Regions from separate parts of the Streptomyces sp. NPDC001985 genome, predicted to be linked through region 1. Evidence: riboswitches for the same ligand, from Rfam matches in the RefSeq annotation. Region 1 holds a riboswitch; the other holds the start of a gene.

The links. Region 1 has a riboswitch for cobalamin ahead of ABT122_RS19305 (cobalamin biosynthesis protein). Riboswitches for the same ligand answer to the same signal wherever they lie in the genome.
Region 2: another riboswitch for cobalamin. It lies ahead of metE (5-methyltetrahydropteroyltriglutamate--homocysteine S-methyltransferase); the one in region 1 lies ahead of ABT122_RS19305 (cobalamin biosynthesis protein).

What each region holds. Positions count from the first base shown of each region.
Region 1 is NZ_JBEOYB010000040.1:16,833-24,539, forward strand. It holds gene ABT122_RS19295 (putative cobaltochelatase) at 1-1,495, opposite strand, end outside; gene ABT122_RS19300 (cobyric acid synthase) at 1,611-3,191, opposite strand; gene ABT122_RS19305 (cobalamin biosynthesis protein) at 3,188-4,201, opposite strand; cobalamin riboswitch at 4,324-4,462, opposite strand; gene ABT122_RS19310 (hypothetical protein) at 4,649-4,870, opposite strand; gene ABT122_RS19315 (inorganic phosphate transporter) at 4,883-6,151, opposite strand; gene ABT122_RS19320 (class II aldolase/adducin family protein) at 6,421-7,083, shown strand; gene ABT122_RS19325 (alpha/beta hydrolase) at 7,217-7,707, shown strand, end outside.
Region 2 is NZ_JBEOYB010000064.1:33,836-41,542, reverse strand. It holds gene ABT122_RS25535 (ABC transporter ATP-binding protein) at 1-416, shown strand, start outside; gene ABT122_RS25530 (ECF transporter S component) at 413-1,336, shown strand; gene metE (5-methyltetrahydropteroyltriglutamate--homocysteine S-methyltransferase) at 1,310-3,634, opposite strand; cobalamin riboswitch at 3,798-4,022, opposite strand; gene ABT122_RS25520 (alpha/beta fold hydrolase) at 4,198-5,013, opposite strand; gene ABT122_RS25515 (non-ribosomal peptide synthetase) at 5,010-7,707, opposite strand, start outside.

The sequences.
Region 1 (7,707 bases):
CCGCCTGCCGCAGATCGTCCCGCCGGACCACCAGACCCGGTCCGCTGCGGCCCCGCGCCCGCTGGTGCGGGGCGGCGGCCTGCACGGTCGCCGCCAGATGCAGCTTGGTGAGCTGCCCCCGGGGGCGCCGGGCGCCCGTGGTGCGGCCGTGCTCGGCCCGGGAGCGCGACCGCCGCCCCGCGGCGCCCTCGCCCATCCCCGGCACGCTCAGCATCTTCGTACGGAACGGCTCACCGGCCCCGACCGGGCGCTGCTCCCGGCCCGCGCCCCCGGCGGCACTCCCCTCCTCCGGCTCCCGCCGCTCGGGCGCGCCGCCCTGGGACGGCAGCTCCGGGCCACCGGTCCCGGGGGCCTCGGGGGCCTCGGGGGCCTCGGGGGCCTCGGGGGTCTCCCGGGGAGGCTGTCCGCCGCCGTCCGGTCCGCCGCCGGGGCCGTTGTCCGGTCCGCCGCCGGGACCGTTGCCGGGGTCGGGGTCGGGGTCGTCCTCGGCGGACTCCTCCAGGGTCCGGTCGAGCTTCTCCTCGTCCAGACCGGGCGCGTCGAAGGGGTTGCGCCGCCGCCGGTGGGGGAGGGCCAGCAGCGCGGCCTGCCGCACATCCTCGGCGAGGACCTCCGACCGCCCGGCCCACGCGGCCAGCGCGGTGGCGGTGCGCGCCATCACGATGTCGGCGCGCATCCCGTCCACCTCGAACGCCGCGCAGGTCGCCGCGATCTGCCGGAGCACACCATCGCCCAGCCGCACCCCGGGCAGCAGCTTCCGCGCCGCCAGAACGCGCTCCCGCAGCGCGCTCTCCTCGTCCGCCCAGCCGGCCGCGAAGGCCGCCGGGTCGTCGTCGTAGGCCAGCCGCCGCCGCACCACGTCGACCCGCTGGTCCGGCTCCCGGGAAGCGGCCACCTCCACCGTCAGACCGAACCGGTCCAGCAACTGCGGGCGCAGCTCGCCCTCCTCCGGGTTCATCGTGCCCACCAGCAGGAACCGCGCGGCGTGCCGCACCGACACCCCCTCGCGCTCCACATAGGAGGCCCCCATGGCGGCGGCGTCCAGCAGCACATCGACCAGGTGGTCGTGGAGGAGATTCACCTCGTCCACATAGAGGATGCCCCGGTGCGCGTCGGCCAGCAGACCCGGCTCGAAGGCCTTCACCCCCTCCGACAGGGCCCGTTCGATGTCGAGCGCGCCCACGAGCCGGTCCTCGGACGCGCCGATGGGCAGCTCCACCATCCGCGCCGGCCGCGCCGTGCCCCCGCCGGCCTCGTGCGGCCCGTCGGGGCAGACCGGATCGGGGGCGGCGGGATCGCAGGAGAACCGGCAGCCCGCCACCACCTCCACCTCCGGTATCAGCGCCGACAGGGCCCGTACGGCGGTGGACTTGGCGGTCCCCTTCTCGCCGCGCACCAGCACCCCGCCGACCCGCGGCGACACCGCGTTGAGCAACAGCGCCAGCCGGAGGTCGTCCTGCCCTACGACGGCGGTGAAGGGGTAGGGCGTGCTCATGCGGTCTCCTCGGTCGGCTCTGACGGATACGACAGATACGGCGGGTGGGGCGCGTACGGTGACGGGCACGGGCGGGGTGGGGCGACCGGCCCTCCGGCGGCTGGCGGCACGGTGCTCATACGGGCGCTCCAGGTCGTCCGGGCGCTCGGACCGCTTCCCGGGCCGGGGGCTCGGGGGGCGCTCCGGGCGCGATGAAGGGAAGGCCGGCGGGCGCGCCCCGCTCGATCAGCCGCAGGAGGGCGTCCGTGTCCGCGTGTTCCTCGATGAGGTCGCCGAGCCGGTCGAGCTGCTCCTCGCGCAGCGCGCCGAACGACGTGTCCGGAGCGGGCACGAAGCGCCGGCCGGTGGCGCTCGCGACCCGGCTCAGGAACCGCCGCCGGAAGCCGTCGCTCTCCAGGGAGCCGTGCCAGTGGGTGCCCCACACCTCACCGACCCGGCAGCCGCTCAGAAAGGCCTCGCCGCCCAGCACCTCGGCGACGCCATGGTGGATCTCATACCCCTCCACCCGCTCGCCGAGCGCCGTGCCCGTCGGCCTCGCAAGGGTCTTCTCGGCCGCGAACCGCACCCGTACGGGCAGCAGCCCCAGACCGGTCACGGAACCCGCCCGCGACTCGACCTCGTCCTCGATGTGCTCACCGAGCAACTGGAAACCGCCGCAGATCCCCAGCACCGGACGGCCCTCGGCCGCCCTGCGCAGAAGCTCCCGCGCCAGCCCCCGCTCCCTCAGCCACTCCAACGCGCGGACCGTGCCCCGCGTTCCCGGCACGATCACCAGATCCGCGTCGGCCAACTCCTCGGGCCGGTCCGCGAATCGCACGATCACCCCCGGCTCGGCGGCCAGCGCGTCCACATCGGTGAAATTGGACATCAGCGGCACCGCGCACACCGCGACCCGCAGCACATCGGCCCCGACCGGCGGCGCCACCGCCGACTCGCGCACCGTCCCGCGCAGCGAGACCCGCAGCCCGTCCTCCTCGTCGATGCCCAGCCCGTGCGCGTACGGCAGCACCCCGTACGTCCGCCGCCCGGTGAGCCCGTGGAGCATGTCGAGACCCGGCTCCAGCAGCGACACATCGCCCCGGAACTTATTGACCAGATATCCCGCCACCAGCCGCTGGTCCTCGGCGCTCAGCAGCGCCGTCGTACCGAAGAAGGAGGCGAAGACCCCGCCCCGGTCGATGTCCCCGACGACCAGCACCGGAAGCCGGGCGGCGCGGGCGATGCCCATGTTCACGATGTCGGTGCGCCGCAGATTGATCTCGGCCGGGCTGCCCGCCCCCTCGCAGATCACCGCGTCGTAGCTGCCCCGCAGCTCCTCCAGGCACTCCATGACCGGCCCGAACAGCGCTTCCTGCCGCCCCCCGTGGTAGCCGCGCGCGCTCAGCTCGCCCACCGGCCTGCCCATCAGCACCACCTGGCTGCTGCGGTCGCCGCCGGGCTTGAGCAGCACCGGGTTCATCAGCGCGGTCGGCTCGACCCGGGCCGCCTGCGCCTGCATCGCCTGCGCCCGGCCGATCTCCGCGCCCTCGCGGGTCACAAACGAGTTGAGCGACATGTTCTGCCCCTTGAAGGGGGCCACCTTCACGCCCTGGCGCACAAGCCAGCGGCAGATGCCCGCCGTGACCACGCTCTTGCCCGCGTCGGACGTCGTCCCGGCGACGAGCAGGCCGCCTCCGGTGCGCCTTCCCGTGCTCATCCGTCTCCTCCCGCTCGCGGCGCCGGTGCGCCGGACCCCCGCTGAATCCCCGTCACGGCCCGCCGCAGCAACGGCCGTGCCACCACGCTCGTGGCGAGCGCCAGCAGCCCCACCCGGCGCGACAGCCGCACCGCCCGTTCGATGTCGGCGACCTCCACGGGCCGCCCCGCGCCATGGAGCACGGGCCGGTGCTCGACCCGGCCGCCGTAGGACAGGGTGCCGCCGATACGCACCCCGAGCGCCCCCGCGAACGCGGCCTCCACCGGGCCCGCGTTGGGGCTGGGGTGCCGGTGCGCGTCCTGGCGCCACGCCCGGACGGCTCCCCGCGCGTCCCCGCCCGCGAGCACGGCGAGCCCGGCCGTCAGCCGGGCCCCCGGCCAGCCGGCCAGATCGTCCAGCCGCGCCGACGCCCAGCCGAACCGCCGGTGGCGCGGGGAGCGGTGCCCCACCATCGCGTCCAGGGTGTTGACCGCGCGGAACCCCACCAGGCCCGGCACCCCCGCCACCGCCCCCCACACCAGGGCGCCGACGACCGCGTCGGAGGTGTTCTCGGCCACGGACTCCACCACGGCCCGGGCGATCTGGCCCTCGTCCAGGAACTGCGGATCGCGCCCGCACAGATGCGGCAGCCGCGCGCGGGCCCGCTCCACGTCGCCGGCCGCGAGCGCGGCACCGATGGTCCTGGCCTCCCGGCCCAGCGAGGTGCCGCCCACGACGGTCCAGGTGGCGGCGGCGGTCAGGGCGAGGGAGAGCGCGGGCGCCCCCCGGGTGCCGCGCGCGAGGAGGTGCGCGGCCGCGGCGGCGCCTCCGGCGCACACGGCGGTGTGCAGAGCGCCCCACCCCCGGTGGTCGCGCCAGAGAACCCGCTCCACCGCGCCCGCGGCCCGTCCGAACGCGGCGACGGGATGGCCCCGGCGGGGATCGCCGAGCAGCAGGTCACCGAGGAGGCCGGCCCCGGCGCCGTACGCGAAAACGCGGTCGGCACGGTTCAGTACACGGTCGGCACGCATCGATTCAGGCCGGGGTTCCGCTCCGGACCGGCCGGGGCGGGCAGATCCTTCTCGGAGTCGGGGCAGGGTCGTGGCCGCGGCCGGGCATGGCGATATGTCCTCACTCAGGGTGTCCGCGCCCTGGTTCGACGTGATCGGCGGCGAGAGTTCCTGGCTCCCGGGACTCCTCCCGGTGACAGTGGCGGGACCGCGCCGGATTCGCACCGGCTTCCTCTGCTGCCGCCGTAATGGCCCCGGCAGTCCACCACGCTGTGAGAACAGCCGTCAACCTGCCGTTGACCTGCGAAGGGGCACTGTGCTGAGCCCCACACCCGGGGAGCGCCGCGCTGCTCGTCCCGGACCCGGGACGGCAGACGGCCGGGCCGGTCGTCCCTGAGGATGACCGGCCCGGCCGTCTGCCGTCGATGAGCGCGGAGAGCCCGGACCGCGCGCGGTCCGGGCCCGCCGTCAGGTGACGATCAGATAGATCCCGTAGGTGATGGCCGCCACGCAGAGCGCGAAGCAGGTGTACGCACCGGTGCGCGCCAGCGCCACGGAGCCGCCGCCGCCGGAGGCCGTCGCCTGCTTGCTCATGCCGATGATGCCGAGGGTGAACAGGCCCACCAGAACGACGGTGGCCACGAGGCTCACACCGAAAACGGAGCCGAGAGCTGCCCAGTCGATTTTCATGCTGATCTGTCCTTACACCGCGGCCGGGCTGGCCGGGCCGGATTCGGGGGCGGCGGCCGGGGAGGCCGCGATGGTGGTCTTGAGGCCGTCCTGCGCCGGGGTGCCGGCCGGGGGCACGGTGACGGCGGCCATGGCGTTGGTCACCACACCGGCCTCGCCGGTCTCGCTGTCCACATCGGCGCCGGTGTCGTTGACGTTGGTGTGGTCGATGACCTGGCGGCGGGAGTAGAGCCAGATCGCGGCCGAGGAGGCGACCAGGAAGACCGCGACCACGGCGACACCCCAGTCGCCCTGCTTGGTCACGTACTCCGAGAGGGCGGCGACCAGACCGGCGGCGGGCAGGGTCAGACCCCAGGCCACGAACATCCGGGTGGCGGTGGACCAGCGGACCACACCGCCCTTGCGGCCGAGGCCCGCACCCATCACGGCGCCGGAGCACGAGTGCGTGGTGGAGAGCGAGAAGCCCAGGTTGGAGGAGGCGAGGATGACGCTGGCCGCGCTGGACTGGGCGGCGAAGCCCTGCTGGGGCTGGAGGTCGGTCAGGCCCTTGCCCATGGTCCGGATGATGCGCCAGCCGCCGAGGTAGGTGCCGAGGGCGATGGCCACACCGGCGGAGACGATGACCCACATGGGGGGGTTGGAGCCGGGGTTGAGGATGCCGCCGGTCACCAGGGCCAGCGTGATGATGCCCATCGTCTTCTGGGCGTCATTGGTGCCGTGCGCCAGCGAGACCAGGCCCGCCGAGGCGATCTGGCCCACCCGGTAGCCCTTCGCGGTGGACTTCGGGTCGGCGTTCTGGCCGAGCTTGTACGTCAGCCTGGAGGCGAGGTACGCGCCGATACCGGCGACCAGCGGAGCCGCGATGGCCGGGATCAGCACCTTGGTGACGACGGTGCCGCCGTTGACGCCGCTGAACCCGACCGACGCGATGGTGGCGCCGATCAGACCGCCCATGAGGGCGTGCGAGGAACTGGACGGCAGGCCGACCAGCCACGTCAGGAGATTCCAGAGGATGGCGCCGACGAGCGCCGCGAAGATCACTTCTGGTGTTATGCCTGCCTCGTTGACGATGCCGCTGGAGATCGTCTTGGCGACCTCCACCGACAGGAACGCGCCGACGAGGTTGAGCACGGCGGACATCGCCACCGCGGACTTGGGCTTCATGGCGCCGGTCGAGATGGTCGTCGCCATCGCGTTGGCCGTGTCGTGGAAACCGTTCGTGAAATCGAACACGAGAGCCGTCACGATCACAATCGCGAGCAGCAGCGTGATGTGTTCCATTTACCCAGGCAATCTATGGACGTCAGTGGCCCGGTGAACGTAAGTAACCTGAGTGAACGGAAGGTGAACTGGGACCGGCATCGGGGTGTCCCCAAGTGAGGTTTTTGGCTCCGGTTTCGGTCTGCAGGGGCTGGATGGGCTTCTGGGGCCGGGGACACGTCCCGCGAAGTGGCTTTCATCACCCTTTTGGATAATCTGACTGATCCTCCCCTCCGTCCCCCGGCGGTGGCCCTCTGTAACCGGAGAGCGCCGCCTGACAGGATCGCCGCATGACCGAACAGGTGTCGCAGAAAGCGATCGACGAGGCGTGGCGGAACGTCGTGGCCACCGCCCGCAGAACGGCCGCGGAGGGTCTGGTGGTGGGGACGTCGGGCAATGTCTCCGCCCGGGTCGGAGAGCTCGTCCTCGTCACTCCCAGCGGTGTCCCCTACGACCGTCTCACCCCCGGGGACGCCATAGCCGTCGACCTCGGCGGACAGCAGGTTCTCGGCCATCTCCGGCCCACCAGCGAGCTGCCGCTCCATCTGGAGGTCTACCGGCACACCGACGCCCGCGCCGTGGTCCACACCCACGCCGTCCACGCCACGGCCGTCTCCACCCTCGTACCGGAGCTGCCACCGGTCCACTACATGGCCGCCGCGCTCGGCGGACCCGTCCGGGTCGCCCCGTACGCCCTCTACGGCACCGAGGCCCTGGCCCGGAACATGCTCGCCGCCCTCGACGGGCGCACCGCCTGTCTGCTGCGCAACCACGGGACCGTCGCCCACGGACAGAGCCTGGACCAGGCGTACGACCGCACCGCCCAGCTGGAGTGGATGTGCCGGCTCTGGCTGACCGCGGCCGCCGTGCCCGGCCACACCCCCTCCCTGCTCACCGCCGCCGAGCTGGAGGAGGCCGCCGAACAGTTCCGGGGGTACGGCCAGCGGCGCTGACGTGCTCCCCGCCCCTGCCCCGGCTCTCCGGGCCCTGCCCGCCGGCCCACGCCGGCCCCGCCCCCGCACGGCCCCGGACACGGGCGGGGGCCGTCCGCTGGCAGCACCCCACCACCGCGCCGACACTGGAACGGTGCGCCCGGCTACAGCGGCGGCAACGGCCGTCACCTCCCTGATCGGCGTCGGCACGGCCGCGTTCCTGGCCGGCCGCTACGCGAGCGACGCGGTGCTCAGACCCGCCCCCGGGCGGCCCCTTCCGGGGGAGCGGCGGCTCACCGTCCACTCCACCGGCGCGGGCCGGGTGACGCTCACCCGCAGCCTCTCATCGCGCCGCCCCGGCACCTACGGACTCGACGGGCCCGGCGGCGTCCACGCCATCGTCGGCCCCGTGCTCGACGAGACCCCGCCGTCCGCCGACACCGTCGTGCGCCGGCTGGAGGGCGTCGGCTCCGGCGGCCTGGAACCCGGTGCCAGGGTGCGGCTGACCCCGCAGCTCCACACCGGGGACCCGACGACCGCGCTCGGCATCCCCCACACCGATGTCACCGTCCCCGGTGAGCTGGGCCCGCTGCCCGCCTGGTCCGTGCCCGGCCCCCGGGGGACCTGGGTCATCGCCGTGCACGG
Region 2 (7,707 bases), on a different contig from region 1:
GGCTCGCGCCCGGGATCGACGGCACCACCCATCCCCGGGATCTCTCCGAGGGGCAGAAGCTGGCCCTGGTGCTGGCGATCCAGCTCGCCGCCGCCCCCCGGGTCGTGCTGCTGGACGAGCCGACGCGCGGGCTCGACTACCGGGCCAAGGCGGAGCTGATCCGGATCGTCGACGGCCTCGCGGCCGAGGGGCGGGCGGTGGTGATCTCCACCCACGATGTCGAGTTCGTCGCCCGGGCCGCCGACCGGGTCGTGGTGCTGGCCGAGGGCGATGTCGTGGCGGACGGTCCGACCACCGAGGTCATCGTCGCCTCGCCCGTCTTCGCCCCGCAGGTCGCGAAGATCCTGGCGCCGCTGCCGTATCTCACGGTGGCCCAGGCCGCCTCGGTGCTCCCGGGCGGCGGGGCGGGCTCATGACGCTCCCCGCGCTCCCCCGCGCCGCGACGGCGATCCGCGTCGGCCCGCGCGCCGCGGTCGTGATCGCCATGGCGGCCCTCCTCGGAGTCGTCGCCTTCTTCTGGCCGTTCCTCGTCGCCCCCGGAACGTTCGCCTCGCACTACGCGCCGCCGCTGATCTTCGGAGTGCTGCTCGTGCTGGTCCTGTGCGTGGTGGTCTCGGAGATCGCGGAGGGCGGGATCAGCTCGAAGGCCCTGGCCATGCTGGGGGTCCTCTCCGCCGTCAACGCGGCGCTGAGGCCGCTGGGCGCGGGGACCGCGGGCATCGAGACGGTGTTCTTCCTCCTGGTCCTGGCGGGACGGGTCTACGGCCCCGGGTTCGGCTTCACCCTCGGCTGCACCTCGCTGTTCGCGTCCGCCCTGATCACCGGCGGGGTGGGGCCGTGGATGCCGTACCAGATGTTCGGCTGCGCCTTCGTCGGCATGCTCGCCGGGCTCCTTCCCCGGGCCACCGGCCGCCGTGAGATCGTGCTGCTCGCCGTCTACGGCTCGTTCTCCGGCTATCTCTTCGGCTTTCTGCTCAACCTCTCCTTCTGGCCGTTCTCGCTGGACCCGGACAGCTCCATCGCGTATCTCCCCGGGCTGCCCTTCACCGAGCAGTGGCAGCGCTACATCGCCTTCGACATCGCCACCTCCCTGGGCTGGGACACGGGGCGCGCCGTCACCACCTTCCTCTGCGTCATCCTGGCGGGCCCCGCGGTGCTGACGGTTCTGCGCAGAGCCGCCCGGAAGGCGCGCTTCCAGGCCCCGGTCCGCTTCGCCGCGCCCCAGGGGGCCGGGGAGTCCCAGGAGCCCGCGGAGCGGGACGGGCCCCGGGCCGGGACGGACCCGGGGGCCCGTCCCGGCCCGGCGCGGTCAGGCGCCCCCGGTGGTCAGCCCTGAGCGGACTTCGCGGGCGGCGGCGACCAGATTCTCCAGGGAGGCGCGGGTCTCGGGCCAGCCGCGGGTCTTGAGGCCGCAGTCGGGGTTGACCCAGAGCCGCTCGGCGGGGATGGCCTCAAGGCCCTCGCGCAGCAGAGCGGCGGCCTCCTCGGCGCTGGGGACGCGCGGGGAGTGGATGTCGTAGACCCCGGGCCCGGCCTCGCGCGGATAGCCGTGCTCGGCGAGTTCCCGGGCGACCTGCATATGGGAGCGGGCGGCCTCCAGGCTGATGACATCGGCGTCGAGGTCGTCGATGGCCTGGACGATGTCGCCGAACTCGGCGTAGCACATATGGGTGTGGATCTGGGTGCCCGGCCGTACGCCGCTGGTCGTGAGGCGGAAGGACTCGGTGGCCCAGGCGAGGTAGCCGGCGTGGTCGGCGGCGCGCAGCGGGAGGGTCTCGCGCAGGGCGGGCTCGTCGACCTGGATGACGGAGGTGCCCGCGGCCTCCAGGTCGCCGACCTCGTCGCGCAGGGCGAGCGCGACCTGCCGGGCGGTGTCGCCGAGCGGCTGGTCGTCGCGGACGAAGGACCAGGCGAGCATGGTCACCGGCCCGGTGAGCATGCCCTTGACGGGCCGTTCGGTGAGCGACTGGGCCCAGGAGGTCCAGCGGACGGTCATCGGGTCGGGGCGGGAGATGTCCCCGGCGAGGACCGGCGGGCGGACATAGCGGGTGCCGTAGGACTGGACCCAGCCGTGCTGGGTGGCCAGATAGCCGGTGAGCTGCTCGGCGAAGTACTGCACCATGTCGTTGCGCTCGGGCTCGCCGTGCACCAGCACGTCGATCCCGGCCTTCTCCTGGAAGGCGAGGACATCGCGGATCTCGTCCCTGATGCGCTCCTCGTAGCCGGCGGTGTCGATGCGCCCGGCGCGCAGATCGGCGCGGGCGGTGCGCAATTCGGCGGTCTGCGGGAACGAGCCGATGGTGGTGGTGGGCAGCAGCGGCAGGCCGAGGCGGGCGCGCTGGGCGGCGGTCCGTTCGGGGTACGGCTGGGAGCGGCGGCCGTCCGCGTCGGTGACGGCGGCGGTACGGGCCCGTACCGCCGGGTCGTGGGTGAGGGCGGAACCGGCGCGGGAGGCCAGGTCGGCCCGGTTGGCGCTGAGTTCGCCGGCGATGGCGCCGGTGCCCTGGGAGAGGCCGCGCGCGAGGGTGACGATCTCGGCCGTCTTCTGCTTCGCGAAGGCGAGCCAGCGGGCGATCTGCGGGTCGATGTCGCGTTCGGCGGCGGCGTCCAGCGGGACGTGGAGGAGTGAGCAGGAGGTGGCCACGTCGACCCGGTCGGCGAGGCCGAGGAGCGTGCCGAGGGTGGCCAGGGACTTCTCGTAGTCGTTGATCCAGATGTTGCGGCCGTTGACGACACCGGCGACCAGCCGCTTGTCGCGCAGTCCGCCGATGGCGGCGAGGTCGGCGAGATTGCCGGCGGCGCGCTCGGTGAAGTCGAGGGCGAGGCCGTCGACGGGGGCCTTGGCGAGAACGGGCAGCGCCTCGCCGAGGCGGTCGAAGTAGGACGCGACCAGCAGCCTGGGGCGGTCGGCGAGCGCGCCGAGGTCGCGGTAGGCGCGGGCGGCGGCGTTCAGCTCGGCCGGGGTGCGGTCCTGGACCAGCGCGGGCTCGTCGAGCTGTGCCCACTCGGCGCCGGCGGCGCGCAGGTCGGCGAGGACCTCGGCGTACACCGGCAGCAGCCGGTCGAGGAGGGTCAGCGGGTCGAAGTCCGCCGCCACCCCGGGGGCGGGCTTGGCCAGCAGGAGATAGGTGACCGGTCCGACGAGGACCGGGCGGGGGCGGTGGCCGAGGGCGAGGGCCTCCTTCACCTCGGCCACCTGCTTGGCGGAGTCGGCGGTGAAGACGGTGCCGGGGCCGAGTTCGGGGACCAGGTAGTGGTAGTTGGTGTCGAACCACTTGGTCATCTCCAGGGGCGCGACGTCCTGGGTGCCGCGCGCCATGGCGAAGTAGCCGTCGAGGGGGTGCGCCGCGACGGCGTCGCGGTGCCGCTCGGGGACAGCGCCGACCATGACACTGGTGTCCAGCATGTGGTCGTAGTAGGAGAAGTCACCGGTCGGCACCTCGTGGACACCGGCGTCGGCGAGCTGCCGCCAGTTGGTCCGGCGGAGGCCCGCCGCGGTCTCCCGGAGGGCGTCGGCGGTGACGCGGCCCTTCCAGTACCCCTCGATGGCCTTCTTCAGTTCCCGGTTCTGTCCCTGGCGGGGGTAGCCGTACACGGTGGCCCGTGCTGCCGCGGCTGCGGACTGCGCTGTCACGGAACTCTCCTTCGCGAGATGTCTCGTTGAATCCCGGGACGGGACGAGAGCGCGAAGGGGGTGCCACAACGGACGGGTCCACGGCGCGCACGGGGCGCGCCGGTCCGCCTGCTCTGGTCGCCGACCCGCCCACGAGGTCACCGGGATGGCCGCGCCGGCGGGGGCCGTGCGCGGACAGCGGGCAGGTCTTCGGACTCGCGGGCGCGTCCGCCGGTCTCCCGGTGGACACCTACTGGCCGTCGCTTCCCAGAACCGTTTCCCGGCTCCAGTGCTCATGACGGCGGTCGTTCCCGCTCACCGCTGCGGGGCAGTCCCGGATTCCCACCGGGTTCCCTCTTGCGACGCGCCTGCCTGGCGGGCAGGGCGAACCAGCTGCGTCCGTCAGCCTAGAGGGATCGTCCGGGTTCGGACAGTACCGCTCACATCCCGGACCGTGACATGGGACACGGGCGGCTCCCCCGGCTCATGGGCCGGGCCCTGTCCGGCGCGGTGTGCGAGGACAGGGCCCGGTCCGGCGGGGCGGAGATGCGGCGGTCCGGGGACCCCGGCGCCTCCCGGCCGGCTCAGGCTCCGGTGAGGAACTCCACCAGGAGCCGGTTCACCTCGGCGGGCCGCTCCAGATAGCCGAAGTGCCCGGCGCCGGCCACGGTCTCCGAGCGGGCGCCCGGAATGGCGTCGGCCATCTCCTGGCCCAGATGCGGCGGGGAGAGCCGGTCGTCGGCGAAGGAGACCACCAGGGTCGGCGCGGTGATGGCGGCGAACGCGGAGACGCTCGGCGGGAATCCGGTGAGCGCGGCGACGAACTGCTCCCGGACTCCGGCCGACGGGGTGGCCGGTGCCATGGCGAGGATGGCGAGCCAGTCCTCGGCCTCGATCTCGTCCCGCAGGCTGGCGGGCGAGAGATTGGCCAGCGCGCCCAGCGCGGCCCGCACCTCCTCGGGGAGGGCCACGCGGTGGTCGTGCAGGGCGATCTGGGCCTGCGAGAAGACCGAGAGCGCCGCGTCCGTGCGGCCCCGGGTCGCCAGCAGGGCCAGCCGGTCGACCAGGTCGGGCCGGGTCAGCGCCAGTTGCTGGGCGGTCCGGGCGCCGAGCGAGGTGCCCACCACATGGGCGGGTCCCCCGGCCACCTTCTCGACCAGGCCGGCCAGGTCGTCGGTGAGGTCGTCCAGGGTGAAGCCCTCGGGGCAGGGGGAGCTGCCGCCCACGCCCCGGGGGTCGAAGACGATCACGCGCAGCCCGGCCGCGACCAGCGCGGGCACCTGGTGGGGGCGCCACACCCGGCCCGGCGAGCCGGCGCCCATGACGAGGACGACCGGGTCCCCGCCGCCGAACTCCTCGTACGCGAGGGTGATGCCACCGATCTCGATGGTCCGGGTCACGCGCCTGTCCTCTCGTTGCCCTCGACCGCCGCGGCGAGCGCCGTGAGCGCCGTGAGCCACAGGGCGGCCAGTTCCTGGATGTCCCCCGGGTCGCAGACACCGGGGTCGTACCGCCAGAGCGCCTCCACCACCGGGCCCCCGGGACCGGGGTGGACGGCGCAGATCAGCTCCAGCGGATACGGCTGGGCCGCGTCCGGTTCGCTGTCCTGCGGGAAGACCTCCCGCACCGCGTCGTCGACGACCAGCGTCCACGGGCGGCCCGGGTCGTCGCCGACGACCTGGTCGAGCCGGCCCAGATAGCTGAAGAACACCTCGGCACGCGCCGCGGCCGGCTCGCCGAGCAGACCGTGGTCGAACCCGCCGTGCGGCACCGCCGCCAGCTCCCCGCCCACCTTCTCCAGCAGGGCGAGCGCCGCCCCCCGGTCGTCCAGCGCCCCCTGGGGGGTGAGCCGGGGACCGGCCGTGCCCGTGTCGAGGGCGACGGGGTGGAAGACGTTGAACCAGCCCACGGTCCGCGAGGTGTCCACGGGTCCGCCGGCGGCTTCGAGGAAGGGGCCGACCAGGTCGTCCCGTCTGCCGTGTCCCTCCCGGACCACGGTGACCCCGCTGTCCGGCGGGTGCCCGTGACGCGCCCGCCAGCCGGCCTCCGCCAGGGCCACGGCCGTGAGCAGCGCGTTCTCGGGTGTGGTGCGCGCGGAGCGGATCAGCGCGCCGGTGGTGGCGGCGTCGGCCGTCACCCGGTGCGACACCAGCCGTCCCCGGGTGTGCACCGCGGGGTCGGCGGTCCGGCGGGCGATCCTCGGCGCCCGCTCGCTCTCCCGTGCCACGGCGCGCCAGTGGTCCAGCTGGGCGCGCGGCTCGGGCCCTTCGGCCCGGGCGGCCAGCGCCCGGGACCACTGGGCCATGGTGGTGCCCTCGGCGAGCGGAGGGGTGCCGGGGGACGCGTGGGCGGCGGCGAGGTCCTCCAGCAGGACGTGCCAGGAGACGATGTCGACCACCGCGTGGTGCACGGCGAGGAAGAGCCGGGCCGTCCCGGTCCGCGTCTCCCGCAGGAGGGCGCCCACCATCATCGCGCCGTTGTCCGGGTCGAGCCGCTCCCAGACGCGGTGGGCGCTCTCCAGGACCGCCCGGGAGGTCAGCCGCGGACACTCCTCCACGACCAGCACGGCGGGCACCGCGTCCGGCCCGGCCGGGACCAGGGCGAGCCGGCCGTCCGGTTCGCGCACGGTGCGGGCGGTGAGCTGCGGATGGGCGGCGCGCACCCGTTCCACCACCCGGTGGGCCTCGGCATCGGTGATGCCCCGGGGCAGCGAGATCAGCTGTGACTGGGCGAAGCGCCGGTAGGTGCCCAGGCGCCGCATCCACTCCAGCGCGGGGGTCCGCACCCGGGTCTCCCCGGCCTCCTCGCCGGCCGCCGTGCCCCCGGACGGACCGGGCGCGCCGGCGATCGCGCGGGCGACCTCGGCGGGGGTGCGGTGGACGGCGATCGTCCGGGGGGTGCAGTGCATCCCGGCGCGGCGCAGCTCGCCCACGAGCGTGATGGTGGCGATGCTGTCCATCCCCCGGTGGAACATGTCGTCGTCGACGCCGAGGTGCGGCTCGTCCAGCAGGGCGCGGGCCGCCCGGAGCACCGTCTCCTCCGCGGCGGTCGCCGGCGGGCGGGACGCGCCGGAGGACTCCCCGCTCCCCGTGGGGCGCGGCAGGGCGCGCAGATCCGCCTTGCCGTTGACGGTCAGCGGGATGGCGTCCAGCTCCACCCAGCGGGCCGGCACCATGTAGTGCGGAATGCGCCCGGCCAGGTCCTCCCTCAGTTCCACCGGGTCGAGCCGGCGGCCGGCGGAGCGCACCTGCTCGGTGGCGACCACATAGGCGACCAGGACGCGTCCCCCCGCTCCCGGCTGGGCCACCACGACCGCGCGGGCCACATCGGAGCGGGTCTCCAGCGCGGCCACGATCTCGGCGAGTTCGATCCGGTAGCCGCGGATCTTCACCTGGTCGTCGGCCCGGCCGAGGAAGACCAGCCGGCCCGCCGCGTTGCGCCGGACCACGTCGCCGGTGCGGTAGAGCCGCTCCCCGGTGACCGGGTCGGGGACGAACCGTTCGGCGGTGAGGGCGGGCCGTGCCTGGTAGCCGCGCGCCACCTGGAGCCCGCCGAGGTACAGCTCCCCGCGGACCCCGACCGGCACGGGCCGCAGGTCCGGGCCGAGCACCTGGGCCGTCGACCCGGGCGCCGCGCTGCCGATCTGCGGCTCCTCGCCGGCGACCACGAGCGCGTTGACGGCCTCCACGGTGATCTCGGTCGGGCCGTAGAAGTTGTGCACCCGGGTGCCCTTGAGCCCGGCCAGGACATCCCAGGCGCTGCGGGGTATGTCCTCGCCACCGAGGGCCAGGATGGTCAGCGGGCAGCGGTCGCCCTCGATCAGTCCCGCCTCGGCGAGCCGGCCCAGCATGGACGGCGAGGTGTCCAGCATGTCCACCCGGTCGTCCCGGACCCTGCGCACCAGCCGGTACGGGTCGCGCTGGTCCTCCTCGTCGAGCAGGACGACGGTGTGGCCGCCGAGCAGGGCGAGCTGCGGCTGCCAGCTGGCGTCGAACGCGAACGACCAGCCGTGGCCGACCCGCAGCACCCGCTCGCCGTCGCCGGTGACGGGGGCCCAGATCTCCCGCCGGTGCGCCTCCAGAAGGGCCAGCAGG